2 regions of the Ensifer sp. ENS02 genome follow, and region 1 is predicted to be linked to the other one. Evidence: riboswitches for the same ligand, from Rfam matches in the RefSeq annotation. Region 1 holds a riboswitch; the other holds the start of a gene.
The links. A riboswitch is a leader RNA that binds a small molecule or an ion and turns the genes downstream of it on or off. The one in region 1 is predicted to bind FMN.
Positions count from the first base shown of each region.

Region 2: another riboswitch for FMN. It lies ahead of IB262_RS04910 (DMT family transporter); the one in region 1 lies ahead of IB262_RS00605 (6,7-dimethyl-8-ribityllumazine synthase).

Region 1 is NZ_JACVAO010000001.1:117,397-127,626, forward strand. Features, by position in the region: gene IB262_RS00595 (RpiB/LacA/LacB family sugar-phosphate isomerase) at 16-459, shown strand; gene IB262_RS00600 (low temperature requirement protein A) at 670-1,953, shown strand; gene IB262_RS00605 (6,7-dimethyl-8-ribityllumazine synthase) at 2,334-2,807, opposite strand; FMN riboswitch at 2,900-3,049, opposite strand; gene IB262_RS00610 (ABC transporter ATP-binding protein) at 3,173-4,234, opposite strand; gene IB262_RS00615 (ABC transporter permease) at 4,246-5,028, opposite strand; gene IB262_RS00620 (ABC transporter permease subunit) at 5,025-5,906, opposite strand; gene IB262_RS00625 (ABC transporter substrate-binding protein) at 6,090-7,196, opposite strand; gene IB262_RS00630 (MurR/RpiR family transcriptional regulator) at 7,401-8,279, opposite strand; gene IB262_RS00635 (N-formylglutamate amidohydrolase) at 8,455-9,228, shown strand; gene IB262_RS00640 (amino acid permease) at 9,342-10,230, shown strand, end outside.
Region 2 is NZ_JACVAO010000002.1:90,180-100,409, forward strand. Features, by position in the region: gene IB262_RS04895 (methyl-accepting chemotaxis protein) at 1-1,414, shown strand, start outside; gene IB262_RS04900 (MarR family transcriptional regulator) at 1,643-2,119, shown strand; gene IB262_RS04905 (esterase-like activity of phytase family protein) at 2,215-4,422, opposite strand; gene IB262_RS04910 (DMT family transporter) at 4,490-5,404, opposite strand; FMN riboswitch at 5,492-5,674, opposite strand; gene hupB (DNA-binding protein HupB) at 5,799-6,074, opposite strand; gene lon (endopeptidase La) at 6,295-8,715, opposite strand; gene clpX (ATP-dependent Clp protease ATP-binding subunit ClpX) at 9,100-10,230, opposite strand, start outside.

The DNA.
Region 1 (10,230 bases):
ACGAAAGGAACAATCATGAAGATTGCAATCGGAGCCGACAGCGCCGGCAAGCCCCTGCTGGATGTCATAGCCGCCCATCTCGGTGGCCGCAGCGACGTGGAAGTCGTGGATCTCAGCCAGTCCGGCTTCTATGCGGACCTCGCACAGAACCTGGCGCAGCAGGTTGTCGAGGGCAAGCATGACCGCGGCATCCTGTTCTGCGGTACCGGCATCGGTGTATGCATCTCGGCCAACAAGGTGCCGGGCATCCGCGCGGCGCTGACGCACGACACCTATTCGGCCGAGCGGGCCGCCAAGTCGAACAACGCCCAGATCATCACCATGGGCGCCCGCGTCATCGGTCCGGAGCTGGCAAAGTCGATCGTCGACACCTGGCTCGCGTCCGAGTTCGACCCGAACGGCTCTTCGGCCGGCAATGTCGAGGCGATCAATCGCCTGGATGCTGCAAGAGCCGGTTGAGGAAAGGGGCGGCGGCTTACCGTCTGCATCCGGTTCCCGGTTCAACGCCTACCTTATCTCGCGATGCCGTTGATCCTCCCTCAGGCATCGTGACGACACGCCCGGCAGCGATGCCGGGCGTTTTCATGTCCGGTCTCCCGCTTCGCCTTGACGAGGCTTCTGCAAATATTTGAATATTCTTGCGGATCGTCAATTGAAGGGCGTCGCCGCATGAGTGAAACCACCCCGACCGAGCCGCATCAAAGCGCGCACCACCATGTGGCGCGCATGAGCGGCCGCGACACGCATGAACATCACAGGACGGCGACGACGCTCGAACTCTTGTTCGACCTGACCTTCGTCATCGCCTTCAGCCTCGCCGCTTCGCAGCTTGCTCATTTCCTGGCCGAAGGGCACTTCTTTTCCGGCCTCTTCGGCTTCGCGCTTGCGACCTTCTCCATCTGCTGGGCCTGGATCAATTTCAGCTGGTTTGCCTCCGCCTACGACACGGACGACTGGGTCTTCCGCATCGTCACCATGGTGCAGATGGTCGGCGTGCTGATCCTTGCGATCGGCCTGCCGCCGATGTTCGAGTCGATCGACAAGGGTGAGCATCTCGACAACGGCATCATGGTGCTCGGCTATGTCGTCATGCGGGTGGCAATGCTCTTCCAATGGCTGCGCGCCAGCCGGCAGGACCCGGCCCGACGGGATGCCTGCATGGCCTATGTCAAAGCAATCAGCCTCGCCCAGCTCGGCTGGGTCGTTCTGATCTTCTTCGATTTCTCGCTGCTGGTGACCTTCGTCATGGTCGTGGGGCTGACGGCGATCGAGATGCTCGGCCCCTATGTCGCCGAGATGCGCTACGGCGGAACGCCCTGGCATGCCCATCACATCGCCGAGCGCTACGGGCTGCTCGCGATCATTGCGCTTGGGGAAGGGGTGGTCGGCACGGTCGCCTCAATCTCCGCCGTGGTCGAAGGGCAGGGCTGGAACCTCGATGTCGCGCTCGTCTGCCTCGCCGGTACGGGGCTCACCTTCGGCATGTGGTGGATCTATTTTCTGCTGCCGAGCGCCGAGATCCTGCACCGGCACCGTCAAAAACGCTCCTTCGTCTGGGGCTACGGCCACATGCCGATCTTCGCCTCGATCGTCGCGACTGGCGCCGGCCTGCATGTGGCGGCCTATTACATCGAGCACAAGGCGCATATCGGCTCGGTCGCAACGGTGCTGACCGTTGCGGTGCCCGTCGCGTGCTACATCGGGCTGCTCTATGCGATGTACGTCTATCTTGTGCAGCAGGTGGAGCGGTTGCATCTCTGGCTGCTCGCGGGCACGGCAGTGGTGCTGGCCGCGTCAGTGGTCGCGGCCATGGCCGGGCTCGACATGGCCAAGTGCCTGATCATCCTGATGCTCGCGCCCGTCGTCACTATCGTCGGCTACGAGGTGGCGGGGCACCGGCACCGCGTGGCGGCACTGGATCGCAGCCTGCGCAAGAACGAGGGTGCGCATTGATTTTGCGAGCCGAAACAGTGCGTTGCCGGCTCAAGCTGGTGAGCCGATTCAGGTGGTTCAGAGGTTGATTCAAGTGGAGCGTTCGGCGCTGTTCGCCCCTGCCGCTGCCCCCTCACGCTAACCTTCTCCCCGCAGGCGGGGAGAGGGAACGAGAACGCGAGCTGCCTCGGAATTTGTGATGGACCCGGGTGGAAGGCCGTTCTCGGTAGCCCCGGGGACAGAGTTTGCGCGACAAGGGTGCCGCTTGTGTCCTTCTCCCCGCCCGCGGGGAGAAGGTGGCCGGCAGGCCGGATGAGGGGCATTCCCCTCACCGGGCGGATGAGGGGCAAGCCTTCACCGGGCGGATGAGGGGCGAGCCAACCTCAACCGCATTTCGCCGATCAGGCGTTGACCAGCGCCAGCTTGGCGCGGGCGTCGAGGATCTGGGCGCAGGCGTTGGCCGCCTCCGTACCCTTGGTAACGAAGTGCTCGCGGAAGAAGGCGATCAGCGGTTCGCTTTCCTGGAAATTGTGCGGCGTCAGTACGGCGGAAAGCACCGGCACATTGGTGTCGAGTTGCACGCGCATCATGCCGTCGAGCACGGTGCCGGCGACGAAATCGTGGCGGTAGATGCCGCCGTCGACGACGAAGGCGGTGCCGAGGATCGCGGCATAGCGGCCGGTCTTGGCCAGCGTCTGCGCATGCAGCGGGATCTCGAGCGCGCCGGGCACGTCGAAGATCTCGACGTCGGCTGCCGAGCCGCCAAGCTTCGTCCATTGCGTGACGAAGGCATCGACGCAGCGGTCGACGATATCGGCATGCCAGCGGGCACGAACGATCGCGATCTTGGCGGCGGGGTGGGAAAGAATGGTCATGGTCTCAAGCCTTTCAGGGTTTGGCGTTTCCAATGATCCCGTCGGGCGAACATGCATGCGCGCGAGGTCCCGTCGCGGGGGCCCACGTTGCTGCTTGCTCTCTTCCATCCGGACTGTGACCGTCGGCTCCGGAATCTGACCGGATCTGCTGACCCCCAGGGTGAAACCCTGAGGCGCTCGCGGGCTTCGGCCTTTCGGCCGCTACCGCCGGTGGGGAATTTCACCCCGCCCTGAGAACAACGCGACTATATAGCGCGACCGCGCGCGGTCAAACGCACGGTGCGACGAAAATGCCGGAAATCACGACAGATTTTTCCAGTGTTTGGAGCCATCGGAAGAAATCGTTCCGATGGCTTTCGATCCGCTTACTCGCGGATGACCAAGAGGTCCTTGGCGGCAAAGCGCAGCGTGACGTTGTCGCCGGAAACGGGCGGGGCCACACCCGGATTGTTGAACATGTCGAAGGAGATGACGTCGCCGCCGACGCGAAGGCGCGTGCGGATGACCGAGCCGAGGAAGCTCGTCGAGACGACCTCGCCCGCAAGCGACGTGTCGCCCGTGGCGCCCTCGGCGATCGAGCCCGCTTCGGGACGAAGCGCCAGCGAAATGCTGTCGCCGCCCTTCATGCCGGCAATCGGATCCTTCAGCGCGATCTGCTGGTTGCCGATCGTGACGGCACCCGCGGCCGGGTCCGCGACCTTGCCTTCGATGATGCTGAGCGTGCCGACGAAGGAGGCGACGAAACGCGTTGACGGCGTGTTGTAGATCTCGAAGGGGGTGCCGATCTGGTCGGCGCGGCCGGCATTCATGACGACGATGCGATCGGAGATCGACAGCGCTTCTTCCTGGTCATGGGTCACGAACACGGTGGTGATGCCGAGCTGTTGCTGGATCTGCCGGATTTCCTCGCGCAGCGACACGCGGATCTTGGCGTCGAGCGCCGACAGCGGCTCGTCGAGCAGCAGCACCTGCGGCTTGACCGCAATGGCGCGGGCAAGCGCAACGCGCTGCTGCTGGCCGCCGGAGAGCTGGTAGGGGAAGCGGTCCGCCAGGTGCTCGAGCTTGATCAGCCCGAGCATCTGCTTCACCCTCGCGTCGATCTCCGACTTGTCTGTACCTGCAACCTTGAGGCCGAAGGCGACGTTGTCATGCACGTTCATGTTGGGAAACAGCGCATAGGCCTGGAACACCATGCCGATGTTGCGCTGGTTGGGCTTCAGCGAGTTCTGGTCGCGGCCGTTGATGACGATCTTGCCGCTGGTAGGGCTTTCGAAGCCGGCGATCATGCGCAGGACCGTGGTCTTGCCGCAGCCCGATGGCCCGAGGAACGAGACGAACTCGCCCTTTTCGATGTCCATGTTGAAATCGTGCACGACGTGAACCGGGCCGAAGGACTTCTTGATGCTGGTGAGTGACAGGAAACTCATGGGTGCGGTCCTCAGGCCTTAGGAGGCGCGCTTTTTTGAAAGCGCGAGACGAGCTGGATGAGGCCGAGGCAGCCCCAGGTGATGCCGAATGCAATGACGGCGAGTGCGGCCGGTTCATAGGCGCGGTTGGCGCCCAGGAGCTGCATGTAGGGGCCGAAAGCCGGGCGGTTGAGCAAGGCAGCCATGGTGAACTCGCCGATGACGATGGCAAAGGTCAGGAAGGCGCCCGAGAGCACGGCGACGAGCACGTTCGGCAGAATGATCTTGGCAAGGATCGTCGTCCATCCGGCGCCGAGGCTTTGGGCGGCCTCGGTCAAGGTGGCGACGTCGATGGTGCGAAGGCCGGTGTCGACCGCGCGGTACATGTAGGGTAGCGCAAGCGTCGCATAGCCGAACATCAGGAGGATGTTGGTGCCGGTGAGCGAGCCCGTCAACGGCAGCCAGCTCGAGGTGTTGTAAAGCCGGATGTAGCCGAAGACGATGACGATCGCTGGGATGACCAGCGGCAGCAGCGTGATGAACTCGATGACGGGGCGCAGCCGCGGCAGCTTGAGGCGGACCCAATAGGCTGTCGGCACGACGAGCAGAACACCGAAGAGGATGGTGAACAAGGCCTGCAGCACCGAATAGGTGAAGGTCTCCTGGAAGCGCGGGTCGGCGAAGACCTTCTGGTAAGCGTCGAAGGAGTATTCGCCGCGGCGCATCTTCAAGGAGAAGTTGGTCATGCCGATGAGCGGCAGGGTGAAATAGAGGAGGCCGAAAACGAGGGCTCCCCAGGCCCAGATCTTCTTCATTTCAGCCACCTTTCGCTGCGGCTGCGCAGCCAGATGTAGATCGCGTTGGCGATACCGGTGACGACGATCATGCCGAAGGCGAGCGCGTAACCGAGATGCGGGTTGCCGAGCACGTCGCCGCGGATCTGGGCAAAGAGCAGGATCGGCACGATCGAGAGCGACGAGCCGGTGAGTGCGATCGCGGTCGCAACGGCGCCGAAGGCATTGGCGAACAGCAGCGCCAGCGTGCCGAGCAGCGACGGAAGCAGGATCGGGAAGGCGACCATGCGCCAGTATTGCAGGCCGGTGGCGCCGAGGATCTCGGCGGCCTCGCGCCATTCACGCTTCAGGCCGTCGAGTGCCGGCGTGATGATCAGGATCATCAGCGGGATCTGGAAGAACAGATAGGTGACCGTCAGCCCCCAGAAGGACAGCAGGTTGAAGCCGAGCATCCGGAGGTCGAGCCCGAAGTTCGAGCGCAGGAAGACAGTGACGATGCCGACAGGTCCAAGCGTCGCGAGAAAGGCAAAGGCGAGCGGCACGCCGGCGAAGTTGGAGGCGACGCCGGAGAAGGTCAGGAGCGGTCCGCGGATCCCCTTCGGCAAGCCGCCGAAGACGATGGCGGACGCCATGGCAAAGCCAATCAGGCAGCCGAGAAGCGCCGAGGCGATGCTGATCTTGATGGAGATCCAGTAGGCAGCCAGGATCGAGGGCGTGAACAGGCCGCGGATGTTGTCGAGCGTGAAGCTGCCATCGGGCGTCTGAAACGCGCCGACCACGATCTTCATCGTCGGCAAAAGCAGGAACAGCGTCACGAAGGCGGCAAAGGGAAGAATGCCCAGCCAGTGAAGCGGTAGGCGACGCGCCGGCGGGCTGGCGTCGGGTTTAGCAGATGACATTCCGTTCGCGCCCCTGAAGCCGCGTTTTCCACGCGGGCGTTATCGATTGTTGCAAGCAAGAAGCGGGAAACCGACGAAGCCGCGCACGGCTCCCAGATCTCGCTCCAAGGACTTGAATTTCTTACGAATAACCTATGCGCCCCGACCGGAAAACCGGTCGGGGCGACATGTCTGTGGAAAGGCTTACTGAACGTTCGCGCCGACGACGGAATCCCAGCCGCCGGTGACGGCAGCCTTGTTGGCGTCGACTTCTTCGAGCGTCGGGAAGTAGGCCTTCTCGTAAGCGGCTGCCGGCGGCAGGGCGTCGATCAGCTCCTGCGGAACCTTGCCGGCCTTGACCATGGCGTTGAAGCGGGTCGGGTGGCAGAAGCCCTTGAGCCAGCCGAGCTGACCTTCGTCGGAGTAGAGGTGCTCCATCCACAGCTTCGCTGCGTTCGGGTGCGGCGCGTAGGCGGAGATGCCCTGAACGTAGACGCCGGCGAGAACGCCGCTGGCCGGAACGACGACTTCGGTCGGCGGGTTGCCGTTGAGCGTCTTTGCCCAGCCGAGCGCGTTGTAGTCCCAGGCAACGACGATCGGGGTCGAGCCCTGGGCGAGCGTGCCCGACTTGCCGATAACCGGAACGAAGTTGCCGGCCTTGTTCAGTTCGGCGAAGTAGCCGAGACCAGCTTCACCGGCTTCCTTGCCGGACTTTGCACCCTTGGCGAGGCCAGCGGCGAGAACGCCGAGGATCGCCTGGTTCGAGGCGCGCGGGTCACCGGCGAGAGCAACCTGGCCGGCATATTCCGGCTTCAGCAGATCAGCCCAGTCCTTCGGTGCGTTCTGGACGAGGTCCTTGTTCACGAGGAAGGACATGACGCCGTAGTAGTCGCCGTACCAGTAGCCTTCGGCGTCCTTGACGCTGTCCGGGATCTCGTCCCAGGTGGAGACCTTGTAGGGCTGCAGCAGCCCTTCGGCCTTCATCTGCGGGCCGAAGGCGAGACCGACGTCGACGACGTCAGGAGCCTGCGGGCCCTTGTTGTCCTTGTTGGCCTTGACGGCTTCGACTTCGTCGGCCGAGCCTGCGTCCGGGTTCAGTTCGTTGACCTGGATTTCCGGATACTTGGCCTTGAAGGAGGCGATGACGTCGCCGTAGCCGCACCAGTCGTGGGGCAGGGCGACGGTCGTCAGCATGCCTTCCTTCTTGGCGGCTTCGATGAGCTCGGCGCTCGGTTCGGCAGCGGCGATTGCCGTCGTCGCCAGGAAAATGGCGGTGGAGAGCGAAAGCAGGCGTTGGGTTTTTGAAATCACTGGAGTTCTCCTTATGGGTTTAGTCAAATTCGTGGGGTTTCAGTCGATTTCGGCGAAGCTGTTAAAGAGATGCGATGAAAGTAATGTGACAGGGGTTTATCCGTTCGCGCCGCGTATGTCGTTGGAAGAACATTTCTTTTTTGGCTTCGGCGGGCCACTGTCGCATAACTGCATGAAATCCTGTGAACGTGTCGGCGAATTCTCCTAGACCGGTTTGCGAAAGATGCGGGTGGAATCGAACAGGCCCTCGAGCGTCTTCATCCGATCCCGGGTTTCGTCCCAGTTCGAACTCTGAACGGCCTCGATCAGGGCCTCGATCAAGAACAGGATGACGACGGAGCTGTCCCAGGCGGACGGCACCTCGATCTGCGAGCGAAACACCCTTGAGGCGGACTTGGCGACCGGCGAACTCCAGCGATCGGTAAAAAGGATGATCTCGACACCCCGCTCGCGGGCGGATTTGGCGAGCGTCACCATCTCCTGCTCGTAGCGGCGAATGTCGAAGAGAATCAGCACGTCGCCCTGGCGCATGTCGAGCACGTAGTGCGGCCAGGCGCTGGCATTGGTGGCGATTTCGGTGACCCCCGGCCGAATGACCTGAAGGTGGGTGAAGAGATAATCGGCGAGCGAGCGGGTGATGCGGCCGCCGAGCAGATAGATGCTGCGCTTGCGGTCGGCGATCAGCGCGGCCGCCTCGTCGAATTCCTGCGGCTCGATCTGGGTCAGCGTCTCGCGCAGATTGCTGGTGATCGCGTCGGCAAAGCGGTTGAGCGTGTGGGTGCCGGGTGCATTGGCAGCCCAGCGGTCGTGCTTGGTGATCGGATTGGAAATCGTCGCTTCCAATTCCTGATGCAGCCTTGCCTGGAAATCCGGAAAACCGCGGAAACCGAGCTTCTGCACCATGCGGGCGACCGTCGGTGTCGAAACGCCGGCGTTCTCGGCAACCGTGGTGATCGAACCGAGTCCCGAAACGGGATAATTGTCGAGAAGCGTCTCTGCCAATTGCTTCTCCGCGCGGGTCAGCACGGTGAAGTGGGCGTTGATCACATCCGACACGGTGGTGGACGTCGCCTTGCTGCTCAAATTGTCTCCCCTGAACCGATCTTAAGCCGGTTTGTGACAGATTAAACATCGCTGTCACAATTGGAGTCAATCGCAATTTTGAAGAGATCGTTTCAGATTTTGATTGACATGCGTCATCCTCTGAAGAATTCTTTTCATTAACGAACGTCTAACGGGGCAAGAGGGGATGCCGGTGTTGACGCGACTTTTGACCGAAGCAGATGGCGATCCGGTTGCGATCGAGAACGCCGCAGGCAAGGGCGATATTGTGCTCGTCTGCGAGCATGCCTCGCGCCTCGTTCCCGAACGCCTGGGCACGCTTGGCCTCAGCGAACAGGCGCTCGAAAGTCATATTGCCTGGGACCCGGGTGCGCTTGCGGTTGCCAAGCTGCTCGCAACAAAGCTCGACGGGTCCCTGATCTACCAGCGCTTCTCCCGCCTTGCCTATGACTGCAACCGCCCGCCGGAAGCGGACGCGGCGATGCCTGCTGTCAGCGAGGTCTACGAGATCCCGGGAAACCGGACGATGTCGGCCGACGAGCGCCAGGCGCGGGTCGACGAGATCTATCGGCCGTTCCACGATGCCGTCGCCCGGTTTGTATCCGATCGCAAGGCCGCGGGACGCCCGCCTGTTCTCGTGACGATGCACAGTTTCACGCCCGTCTATTTCGGCAAGCCGCGCGCCGTCGAAGTCGGCGTGCTTCACGATGCCGACAGCCGGCTGGCCGACCATATGCTCGCGACCGCCACCAAGGGGCAGGTTGCCTACGACATCCGGCGCAACGAGCCCTATGGGCCGGCCGACGGCGTTACCCATAGCCTGATCGAATATGGCGTCCACAACGGACTGCCGAATGTGATGATCGAGATCCGCAACGATCTCATTCGCAATGACATCGGCCAAAGGGTCATGGCCGATTACCTGGAAGGGCTGCTGCGCAAAGGTGCTGCGGCTGTTTCAGCACAATAAAAGACCCTGGGGAGCGGCGTTGCCGCGGTCCTGTTCCGGCCAGCCGGGGCAGGTGGTTGATGGGACCCTGCCGCAATGGGGCGGTGTGGTCTGAAGAAATCAGGGGAAGAAAAATGTCGGACTACAGTGATTCAGACAAAAAGCAGGACATGAGCGTCCTGCACTCGATGGGCTATGCCCAGGAGCTCGAGCGGCGCATGAGCCAGTTCTCGAACTTCGCGGTGTCGTTCTCGATCATCTGCATTCTTTCGGGCGGCATCAACTCGCTCGCCCAGGCGACCGCCGGCGCGGGGGGCGCCGCGATCGGCATCGGTTGGCCGCTTGGCTGCTTCATCTCCTTGGTTTTCGCCGTTGCCATGGCACAGATCAGCTCGGCCTATCCGACGGCGGGTGGCCTCTATCACTGGGGTTCGATCCTCGGCAACCGCTTCACCGGCTGGCTGACAGCATGGTTCAACCTGCTCGGTCTCGTCACCGTTCTCGGTGCGATCAACGTCGGCACCTATTATTTCTTCATGGGTTCCTTCGGCACGCCCTATTTCGGCCTCGCCGATACGACTCTGACGCGCATCGTCTTCCTCGCCATCATCACCGGCGGGCAGGCGCTGGTAAACCACATGGGCATCGGGCTGACAGCCAAGCTCACCGACTTTTCGGGCTACCTGATCTTCGCGACGTCGATCCTGCTGGCGCTCGTGTGCCTCGTCGCAGCCGACAGCTACGACATCGCCCGTCTCTTCACCTTCTCCAACTATTCCGGTGAAGCCGGCGGCAACGTGTGGCCCCAGACCTCGGGCACCTGGGTGTTCCTGCTCGGCCTGCTCCTGCCGATCTACACGATCACCGGCTATGACGCTTCGGCGCACACCTCCGAAGAGACGGTCAAAGCCGCCCATTCGGTGCCGCGTGGCATGGTCTCGTCGGTGCTCTGGTCGGCGCTTTTCGGCTATATCATGCTGTGCTCGTTCGTGCTGATGATCCCGAACATGGACGAAGCCGCCA
Region 2 (10,230 bases), on a different contig from region 1:
GCAGAGCGTCTTCAAGGTCGAGATGCGCGAGACCGAAGGCAAGGTCGACGAGGCGATCAAGGAAATGCGGGCGCTGAACCTCGCCGGCGCGGATGCCGCCGTTGCCGCAAGCTCGGCCACGCATGACCAGATCCGCATGATCGAGATCGGCGTCATCGCCCTTGCCGCCGTCATCGTGCTCGGCGCCATCCTCTATGCCGTGCGCGGCATCGCTCGCCCGATCCAGATCATCACCCGCTCGATGGCACGCCTTGCCGAAGGTGACACCGACAGCAGCATCCCCTATGGCGCCCGCAAGGACGAAATCGGCGAGATGGCCCGTGCAGTCGAGGTCTTCCGCCAGGCGGCGATCGCCAATCAGCATCTCGAAGCCGACGCCCAGACACAGCGCGCCAAGGCGGAAGCCGAGCGTCTGCGCGTGACGGAAGAAGCGGAAGCAGCCGCCCAGCGCCGCCTTCAGGAAGCCACCGCCGGTCTTGCGAGCGGCCTGCGCCGCCTTGCTTCGGGCGATCTCGCCTTCCAGCTCAACGAACCCTTCTCGCCCGATTTCGAGCAGCTGCGTCACGACCTGAACCAGGCTGTCGCCCAGCTCGCCGACACGCTTGCCGCCGTCTCGTCAGCATCGGGCAGCATCGACAGCGGTGCCCGTGAAGTCAGCCAGAGCGCCGACGACCTGTCGCGCCGGACCGAGCAGCAGGCAGCGTCTCTGGAAGAAACGGCGGCAGCACTCGACCAGATCACGGTCAATGTCGGCAATTCGTCGAAGCGTACCCACGAGGCCCGCAGCGTTGCCGGCCAGGCCAACGAAAGCGCCCGCAAGTCCGGCGCGATCGTGTCGGGCGCGGTCGACGCCATGGGCCGCATCGAGCATTCGTCGAGCCAGATCTCCAACATCATCGGCGTCATCGACGAGATCGCTTTCCAGACCAACCTGCTGGCGCTCAACGCCGGCGTCGAAGCAGCGCGTGCCGGTGATGCCGGTAAGGGTTTCGCCGTCGTCGCCCAGGAAGTGCGCGAGCTTGCCCAGCGCTCGGCCAACGCGGCCAAGGAGATCAAGGATCTGATCCGCAACTCCGCCGTTGAAGTCGAAAGCGGCGTCCGTCTCGTGCGCGAAACCGGCGAGGCTCTGCGCACGATCGAAGGCTTCATCGTCACGATCAACCAGCATATGGACGCGATCGCCGTCTCGGCACAGGAACAGTCCGCCGGGCTCTCCGAGGTCAATACGGCCGTCAACCAGATGGACCAGGTCACCCAGCAGAACGCGGCGATGGTCGAGGAAGCCAATGCGGCAAGCGCGACGCTTGCCCAGGAAGCCGGCCGTCTGCGCGAACTGATCGCGCGCTTCACGCTCGCCGAGGCTGGCGGTCACGGCTACGCCCAGTCGACCAACGGCGCGCGCTGGGCCGCCTGATCGCGATCGGAGGCGACGCGCAAGTCGTGTGACGCGCAAACGGTCGCCTGTCGCGAGAATTTCTTGCCACATCGAGTGAAACGGCCGCCAGAAATGGCGGCCGTTTCTTTGTCGGCGATGGAGTTACCGTGAAACGCCGGAGGTTTGTGTCGACAAATGCGGCAATTATAACTATCACTAATGTTACTGCCATTTCACATGGCACCTCATGAAATTCCAGCGACGATCATGAAGAAGACATTTGAAGTTTCCGATAGACTGTTCGAGCTTTACCACCGGGTTCACCGGCTGGTGAACGAATCGATGACCGAGGAAGGCGTGTCGCTGGCGCGCAGCAAGTTCCTCTTCTTCCTCAGCAAGCTCGGCCCCTGTCGTTCGACCGACATCGCCTGCGCGCTGAACTTCGCGCCGCGCACCGTCACCGAAGCGATCGACGGCCTGGAGCGTGACCGCCTGGTCATGCGCAAGCCCGATCCTGAAGACCGGCGCGCCAAGATCGTCTCGATCACCGAAACGGGCCGCGTCGTACTGGAAGCCGCAGAGCACCCGCGCAAGCAGCTGCTCGAGGAGATCTTCTCGGCCCTCGACGACGAAGAACTCGACGCGCTCTTTGATATCGTCGGCAAGCTGGTCGACCGGACGGACGAGATCCGCAAGCGCAAGGATGAGGCCGAAGAGGCAGCGCAGATCGCGATCGCCCGCTAGGAGCGTTCTCGCTCGTCGCAAATCACAAGTGCCGAAACAGAAAGAGGCCGGGACGTCATGTCCCGGCCTCTCCCGTTTTCTCCGGGCGGTAACGCTTACATCGCGTTGATTGCGCCAATGGAGAAGAACAGGGTTTCGCCAGAGGAGTCGTCGACGCCGTCATTGTCGGTGACGACATAGCCGTTGCCGGCGGCATCGACGGTGAAGCCTTCGACCTTGTCGACGACGTAGCCATTCAGCGCCTTCAGTTCCGGAATGAGATCACGAACCTCTTCCTTCTTGACGACGGGCAGTTCACCGCCAAGGGCAGCTGGCTTCAGTTCCGAGAGCGCAACGCGATAGATCTTCTTCAGCTTGGCAGCCTGACCGATCAGGTTGTCGCGCTCGATGACATAGGCATAGTCGCCGTGGACGGAAATTTCCGACAGACCAACCCAGCCGTCACCGGCCTTTTCGAGTGGGTAGCGCACGGCGCCCCATTCTTCGCTCTTCACGTTGTAGGAGACGAGCTTGACGAAGCCCTTCTCGTCATCCTTCCATTCGCGCTGAACCGCCATCCACAGCGTCTGCTCGTCGCCTTCGCCGACAACGGTGATGCCTTCGAAGCCAAAGCGGGTTTCGCCGGCACGCAGCGCTTCCGGCAGGGCGATTTCCTTCTTGATCTCGCCCTTCTTGTTCACGTGGAAGATGGCGTGGCTGTAGAGCTTGTCGGAGTTGCCTTCCGACGCGAGCCAGAAGCCCCCTTCCCCGTCATTGGCGATGCCTTCGATGTCGAGCTTCTGCGCCGGTGCGCCATCGCGGGTGATGGCGAGCGCTTCGGCGATCAGCGCCGGCTTCTGGGTGGCGTCGATGGTGAAGATCGTGGGCTGCGACGAGTAGACCGAATCGTTGACGGCGCGCAGGAAGCCGGGCTTGTCGGCGACGGCAGCGAGACCGGAGAGTGCGCCGAAGCCGATCGGCAGGCCATCCTTCTCGGCGGAGCGGATCTGCGGATAGACCGCTTCGCCCTCGGCACGCTCATAGATCATCACGTGCGAGCGCGCGCCGCCGTCCTCGACGAGATCGACTTCGTTTGCGGTCGCAAAGAGATTGCGCGCGGGGATCGCGACGGCGCCTTCCGGCGAGATGCCCGACGGCAGGAGCTGCAGCAGCTCAGGCTCGGCGCCCGTATCCTTGTAGACGCCGACGATCGAGGCACGCTCGGACAGAACGAAGAACAGGTTGTCGTCACCGAACTTCGCCGCTTCCAGGCCCTCGGGCTCAACGCCCTTGGCCGAAGAGCGCTTCTCGGGATAGTGGCCGATGGCGGCAATCGCATGCTCGAAGCCCGCGCCCGATTCGAAGAGTACCTTGCCGGTGGTGTCGAAGATCGTGAAACCGCGCGAACCGCCTTCATAGTCGCCTTCGTTGGCAACGACGATGCGGTTGTCGTCGAGCCACTTCACCGCGTCGGGCTCGCGCTTGCGGCCCGGCTGCTCGTCCTTGAAGGCAATCGCGCCGTTGCGCTTGGTGTCGATGTTCTTGAGGTCGACCGTGCCGGCAGAGAAATGCGTCTTCACCGTTCCCGTCTTGCCGTCGATGATGACGATGTGGTTGTTCTCCTGCAGCGTCAGCGCGATCTCGTCCTTGCCGTTGAAGGAAACGAATTCCGGCTCCGGGTCTTCACCGGCGATTTCGGCAAGACCGGTCAGCGTCACGCGCTTCAGCGAACCGCAATCGGCAACACCATCCTTCAAAGACAAGATGACGAGGTCGCCGGCCGGCATCTGCGGGATCTTGCCGTCGTTCAGCTCTTCATCGCGCTCGTTCTCGATGGCGATGGCCGCCAGCGTGCGGTCCTTGTTGACGGCGATCGAATCCGGCTGGCCGCCGAGATCGCAGGTGGCATCGACTTTCTTCGAGGCCAGATCGACGACCGCAAGAAGCCCCGAAGGCTTGACGAAGCTTTCGCGCGTGTTGACCGCGACGAGTGCCTTTGCACCGGCGATGGTGACCGAGGTCGGCTCGCCGTCAAAAGAGACCGTGCCGGCTGCCTTCGGCGCCTTGGCATCGGTGATGTCGATCAGGCCGACGCGCTTGCCGGGGCTGTCGGAATAGACAAGCGTGTTGCCGTCTTCGCTGGCCGTGATGATTTCGGCAGATGTCGGCGCCTTGCGCGCATCGCCTTCCGGCAGGTTATCGGCAACAGCAAAGGATGCAATGCGGTTGAAGACGGGCTCGGCCGCCGCAGGAAATGCTGCGGATGCAAGAAGAACGGCCGCAAGCGCGGTCACGCGCGAAGTGATGGTCATGAAATCCCCCATGTGCGAACACTGAAAACATGGGGGTTCTGCGCGATGCCGATGACAGCCGAATGACAACGCTTGGGTTTTACACCGTTCCGGTTGCAGGCGCGGCGCGCTCGCGCCGCATCTCGTTGCGCATGATGAACAGCGAGGCGCCAAGGATCAGCACTGCGCCGACCCAAAGATATCCTGTCGGCGCGTAACCGAAGACCAGCCAGCCCGCAAAGACGTTAAGCGGCAGCTTCAGATCGTCGAAGGGCTGCACGTAGGCAGCGTCGGCAACAGTATAGGCGAGCGTCAGCAGATATTGTGCGACTACGGTCAGTATCCCGGCGAGAAGCAGGAAGCCGAGTGCTGTCCCATCCGGCATGGTGAAGCCGGCCGAAAGCGCGATGGCGCCGTTGATCGGCGTCAGAAGCACAAGCAGCCATACGGTGATCGTTTCGGGGCGCTCGATACTTGTGAGGCTCTTGGTGATGAGCGACGAAGCGCCCCACAACAGCGCCGACAGGATCGGCAAAAGGGCGGCCCAGCTGAAGCTGTCCGACCACGGTTCGAGAATGATCATCGCCCCGGCGAAACCGACCGCGGTTGCGGCCCAGCGCGCCGCGCCGACGCGTTCGCCGAGAAACAGGCGGGCGCCGAGGATGATGAAGAACGGCGAGGTCATGACCAGCGCGATCGCCTGCCAGATCGGCACGTGCGCCAGACCGGAGACCCAGGCCCCCACACCGAAGGCGGCCAACACCACGCGCGCGACGTGACGCCAGGGATAGTCGGTGCGCATGGCCGACAGCCCGACGCGTCGCAGAAACGGCAGTGAGAAGAGGAAGGCGAAGGCATATTGCCAGAACGCCATGGCGGTGGCTGGAAAACCGAGCTTCATCGTCAGCCATTGGGTGACGACATTGAGGCCGGCGAAAGCGATCCCGGCCAACACCATGAAGCCGGCTCCGGCCATGGCGCGCGAGGAGGAAAAGCCGAGGGAAGTCTGATTCATGTCATGCACCCTGAAAGCGGACCAAACACAAATCAGGACGCATGAGCGCACGGCACGACGCCGGGCATCCCTGCCCTTCGTGCCAGCGACCATTCTCTTTCATCCGGACTATGACCGTCGGCTCCGGAGTTGCACCGGATCTGCTGACCCTCTCCCCAAAAATCGAGGAAAGGCGCTCGCGGGCTTGGGCCACCTTCGCGCGTCTCCAAGACGCCGCGCTGTCATGCCCTTACCGCCGGTGGGGACTTTCACCCCGCCCTGAGAATGGGCAAGCCCTAGAGCAAATGACGGACACCCGCAAGGGCTGCCCCAAAAATGCGAAAGGGTCCGGCTTGCGCCGAACCCTCGAATACCTGGACTGCCGGCCTCGTGTCCGGCCGCCAAGCAAATCTCATCAGCCGTTGACGGCATCCTTCAGGCCCTTGCCGGCCGTGAACTTCGGCACGTTGCGTGCCGGGATGTCAACTTCCGCACCCGTGGACGGGTTACGGCCCTTCGAGGCTTCGCGGCGCGAAACCGAGAAGTTGCCGAAGCCGACCAGGCGAATGTCGCCGCCGTTCTTCAGCTCAGCCTGGATGGTCTCGAAAACTGCATCAACTGCAGAAGATGCGTCGGTCTTGGAAAGTCCGGCCTTCTCAGCAACGGCAGACACGAGCTCATTTTTGTTCATGTTTCCACCCCTTTCAGATTGGTTCGAAACGACTGTGTTTTAAGGCGCGGCGGCTTGCGCTTCGCCCGCGTCTTGCCTTTCCCAATTGCGCCTAATCCCTTGGAATGCAAGGCTTGCAGGGCGCTTTTACAACAAAAAAGACCGGCCAATGGCCGGTCTTCCCAATTTTTCTGCAAAATGAGCGCCGCGCGAGCCGGCGGCACCCATTTTCAAGCGCCCGTCAGTGGGCGACGGAGGAGCCTGCTTCGTCCTGCGAATCAACCGGTGCTACGGTTGCCGGCTCGTTTGCCGGGTCCCAATCGATCGGTTCCGGCATGCGCACCAGAGCGTGTTCGAGCACCTCGCCCACCCGCGAAACCGGGATGATTTCGAGCGCGTTCTTCACGTTGTCCGGGATCTCGGCGAGATCCTTGGCGTTCTCTTCCGGGATCAGCACCTTCTTGATGCCGCCCCGCAGCGCTGCCAGGAGCTTCTCCTTCAGACCGCCGATCGGCAGCACGCGGCCGCGCAGCGTGATCTCGCCGGTCATTGCGACATCCTTGGAGATCGGGATGCCGGTCATGATCGACACGATCGTGGTTGCCATGGCGACGCCGGCCGACGGGCCATCCTTCGGCGTCGCACCTTCCGGTACGTGCACGTGGATGTCACGCTTGTCGAACAGCGGCGGTTCGATGCCGAAGTCGATTGCGCGCGAGCGGACATAAGAAGCCGCCGCGGAAATCGATTCCTTCATCACGTCGCGCAGGTTGCCGGTGACGGTCATGCGGCCCTTGCCGGGCATCATGACGCCTTCGATCGTCAGAAGCTCGCCGCCGACCTCAGTCCATGCGAGACCGGTGACAACACCGATCTGATCGTCACGTTCGGCTTCGCCGTGGCGGAAGCGCGGAACGCCCAGATAGTCGTTGATGTTGGCAGCGTTCACTTCGACCTTCTTGGCCTTGCCCTTGATGATCTCGGTCACGGCCTTGCGGGCGAGCTTCATCAGCTCGCGTTCGAAGTTACGCACACCGGCTTCGCGGGTGTAGGTCTGGATGACCGCCATCAGCGCGCCGTCTGTGACCGAGAATTCCTTCGGCTGCAGCGCGTGGTCGCGGATCGCCTTCGGCAGCAGATGCCGTTTGGCGATTTCCAACTTTTCCTCTTCCGTGTAGCCGGCGATGCGGATCACTTCCATGCGGTCCATCAACGGCGCCGGGATATTCAGCGTGTTGGCGGTGGTGATGAACATCACGTTGGACAGGTCGTATTCGACCTCCAGGTAGTGGTCCATGAAGGTCGAGTTCTGTTCCGGATCCAGCACCTCAAGCAGCGCCGACGACGGATCGCCGCGGAAGTCCTGGCCCATCTTGTCGATTTCGTCGAGCAGGAACAGCGGGTTGGACCGCTTCGCCTTCTTCATCGACTGAACGACCTTGCCCGGCATCGAGCCGATATAGGTGCGGCGGTGGCCACGGATCTCGGCTTCGTCACGAACGCCGCCCAGCGCCATGCGCACATATTCGCGGCCGGTCGCCTTGGCGATCGACTTGGCGAGCGAGGTCTTGCCGACGCCCGGAGGGCCGACGAGGCACAGGATGGGGCCCTTGATCTTGGTCGAACGCGCCTGCACGGCGAGATACTCGACGATGCGCTCCTTGACCTTGTCGAGGCCGAAATGATCGACGTTGAGCACTTCCTCGGCATGGTTCAGGTCGGTCTTGATCTTCGACTTCTTGCCCCAAGGCAGGCCGAGCAGCCAATCCAGGTAGTTGCGAACGACGGTGGCTTCCGCCGACATCGGGCTCATCTGGCGCAGCTTCTTCAGCTCTGCATCAGCCTTTTCGCGCGCTTCCTTGGAAAGCTTGGTCTTGGCGATACGCTCTTCGAGCTCGGCCATCTCGTCGCGGCCGTCTTCGCCGTCGCCGAGTTCCTTCTGGATCGCCTTCATCTGTTCGTTGAGGTAGTACTCGCGCTGGGTCTTCTCCATCTGGCGCTTGACGCGCGAGCGGATGCGCTTTTCCACCTGCAGGACGGAGATCTCGCCTTCCATGAAGCCGAGCGCCTTTTCCAGGCGCATCTTCACGCTGGTCGTCTCCAGCATTTCCTGCTTTTCGACGATCTTGATCGACAGGTGCGAAGCGACCGTGTCGGCCAGCTTCGAATAGTCCTCGATCTGGCTGGCAACGCCGACGACCTCGGGAGAGATCTTCTTGTTGAGCTTTACGTAGCTTTCGAATTCGGAGACGACCGAGCGGCTGAGCGCCTCGATCTCGACCGGATCTTCCTCCGGCTCGCTCAGGCTATGCGCCGCAGCCTCATAGAATTCCTCGCGCGGCGTGTAGCCGTCGATTTTGGCGCGCGCGCGGCCCTCGACCAGTACCTTGACGGTGCCGTCGGGCAGCTTCAGCAGTTGCAGAACGTTGGCGATGGTGCCGACTTCGTAGATCGCGGACGGTTCCGGATCGTCGTCGGTGGCGTTGATCTGGGTGGCAAGCATGATCTGCTTGTCGGTGCCCATGACTTCCTCAAGCGCACGGATCGATTTTTCGCGGCCGACGAAAAGCGGCACGATCATATGCGGGAAGACTACGATGTCGCGGAGCGGCAGGACCGGGTAGGTCGCGCTTTCAGTCGCCGGTGACGTTTTGTTCGTCATGTCATTTCCTTTCCGTCCCGATTTCGGGCCCGTATCCGGGAGCCCTACAGGCACTCCCGGCTGTCATATTTTCCACATGAAAGTGGAGTGCGACCGCGTCCATTTCAAGGCTCGACGCAGACATCCACAAACAGTGGCCGGGTCCTTCTGACTACGCATCAATGCTGTTGCGGACCTTGCGACGGACTACAAGCTCATGGACCGCAACCATTAAGGTCCTTCATTGAATCGTCACATCATTGCGTTGTTTGCGGCACTTTAGCAACAATCGAATTGTGAAATCTGCGCCCCGGCGCGGGTGTCTCAACAGCTAAGTGTGAACACATGAAGCAGACATGAAAAAGCCCGCACGAGGCGGGCTTCTCAAAGGATAATTCAGGACGCTCAGGCCGAAACGTTGGTCTTTTCGTCCGACCGTTCCGAGTAGATGTAGAGCGGCCGGGCAGCGCCCTTGACCACCTCGTCCGAGATGACCACTTCGCGCACGCCTTCGAGCGTCGGCAGCTCGAACATGGTGTCGAGCAGGATCTTCTCCATGATGGAGCGAAGGCCACGGGCACCGGTCTTGCGCACGATCGCCCGACGCGCGATCTCGCGAAGCGCGTCCTCGTGGAAGGTCAGTTCGACGTCTTCCATCTCGAACAGGCGCTGGTACTGCTTGATCAGAGCGTTCTTCGGCTCGGACAGGATCTGGATCAGCGCATCTTCATCGAGATCTTCGAGCGTCGCCAGAACCGGCAGACGACCGATGAATTCCGGGATCAGGCCGAACTTGACGAGATCTTCCGGCTCCAGTTCGCGCAGAACTTCGCCGACACGGCGATCCTCCGGCGAGCGGACCGTTGCGCCGAAACCGATCGAGGTCTTCTCGCCACGGGCGGAGATGATCTTGTCGAGGCCGGCAAAGGCACCGCCGCAGATGAACAGGATGTTGGTCGTATCCACCTGCAGGAATTCCTGCTGCGGATGCTTGCGGCCGCCCTGCGGCGGTACCGAGGCAACCGTGCCTTCCATGATCTTCAGAAGCGCCTGCTGCACGCCCTCGCCCGATACGTCGCGGGTTATCGACGGGTTGTCGGACTTGCGCGAAATCTTGTCGACTTCGTCGATGTAGACGATGCCGCGCTGGGCGCGCTCGACGTTGTAGTCGGCAGCCTGAAGCAGCTTCAGGATAATGTTCTCGACGTCTTCACCGACATAACCGGCTTCGGTCAGCGTCGTTGCGTCGGCCATGGTGAACGGCACGTCGATGATGCGGGCAAGCGTCTGGGCGAGATAGGTCTTGCCGCAGCCGGTCGGGCCGACCAGCATGATGTTCGACTTCGCAAGCTCGACGTCGCTTCCCTTGGCGGCGTGCGCCAGGCGCTTGTAATGGTTGTGAACGGCGACCGACAGGATGCGCTTCGCCTGCTGCTGGCCGATGACGTATTCGTCCAGAACCTTGATGATTTCCTGAGGGGTCGGAACACCGTCGCGGGACTTGACCATCGAGGTCTTGTTCTCTTCGCGAATGAT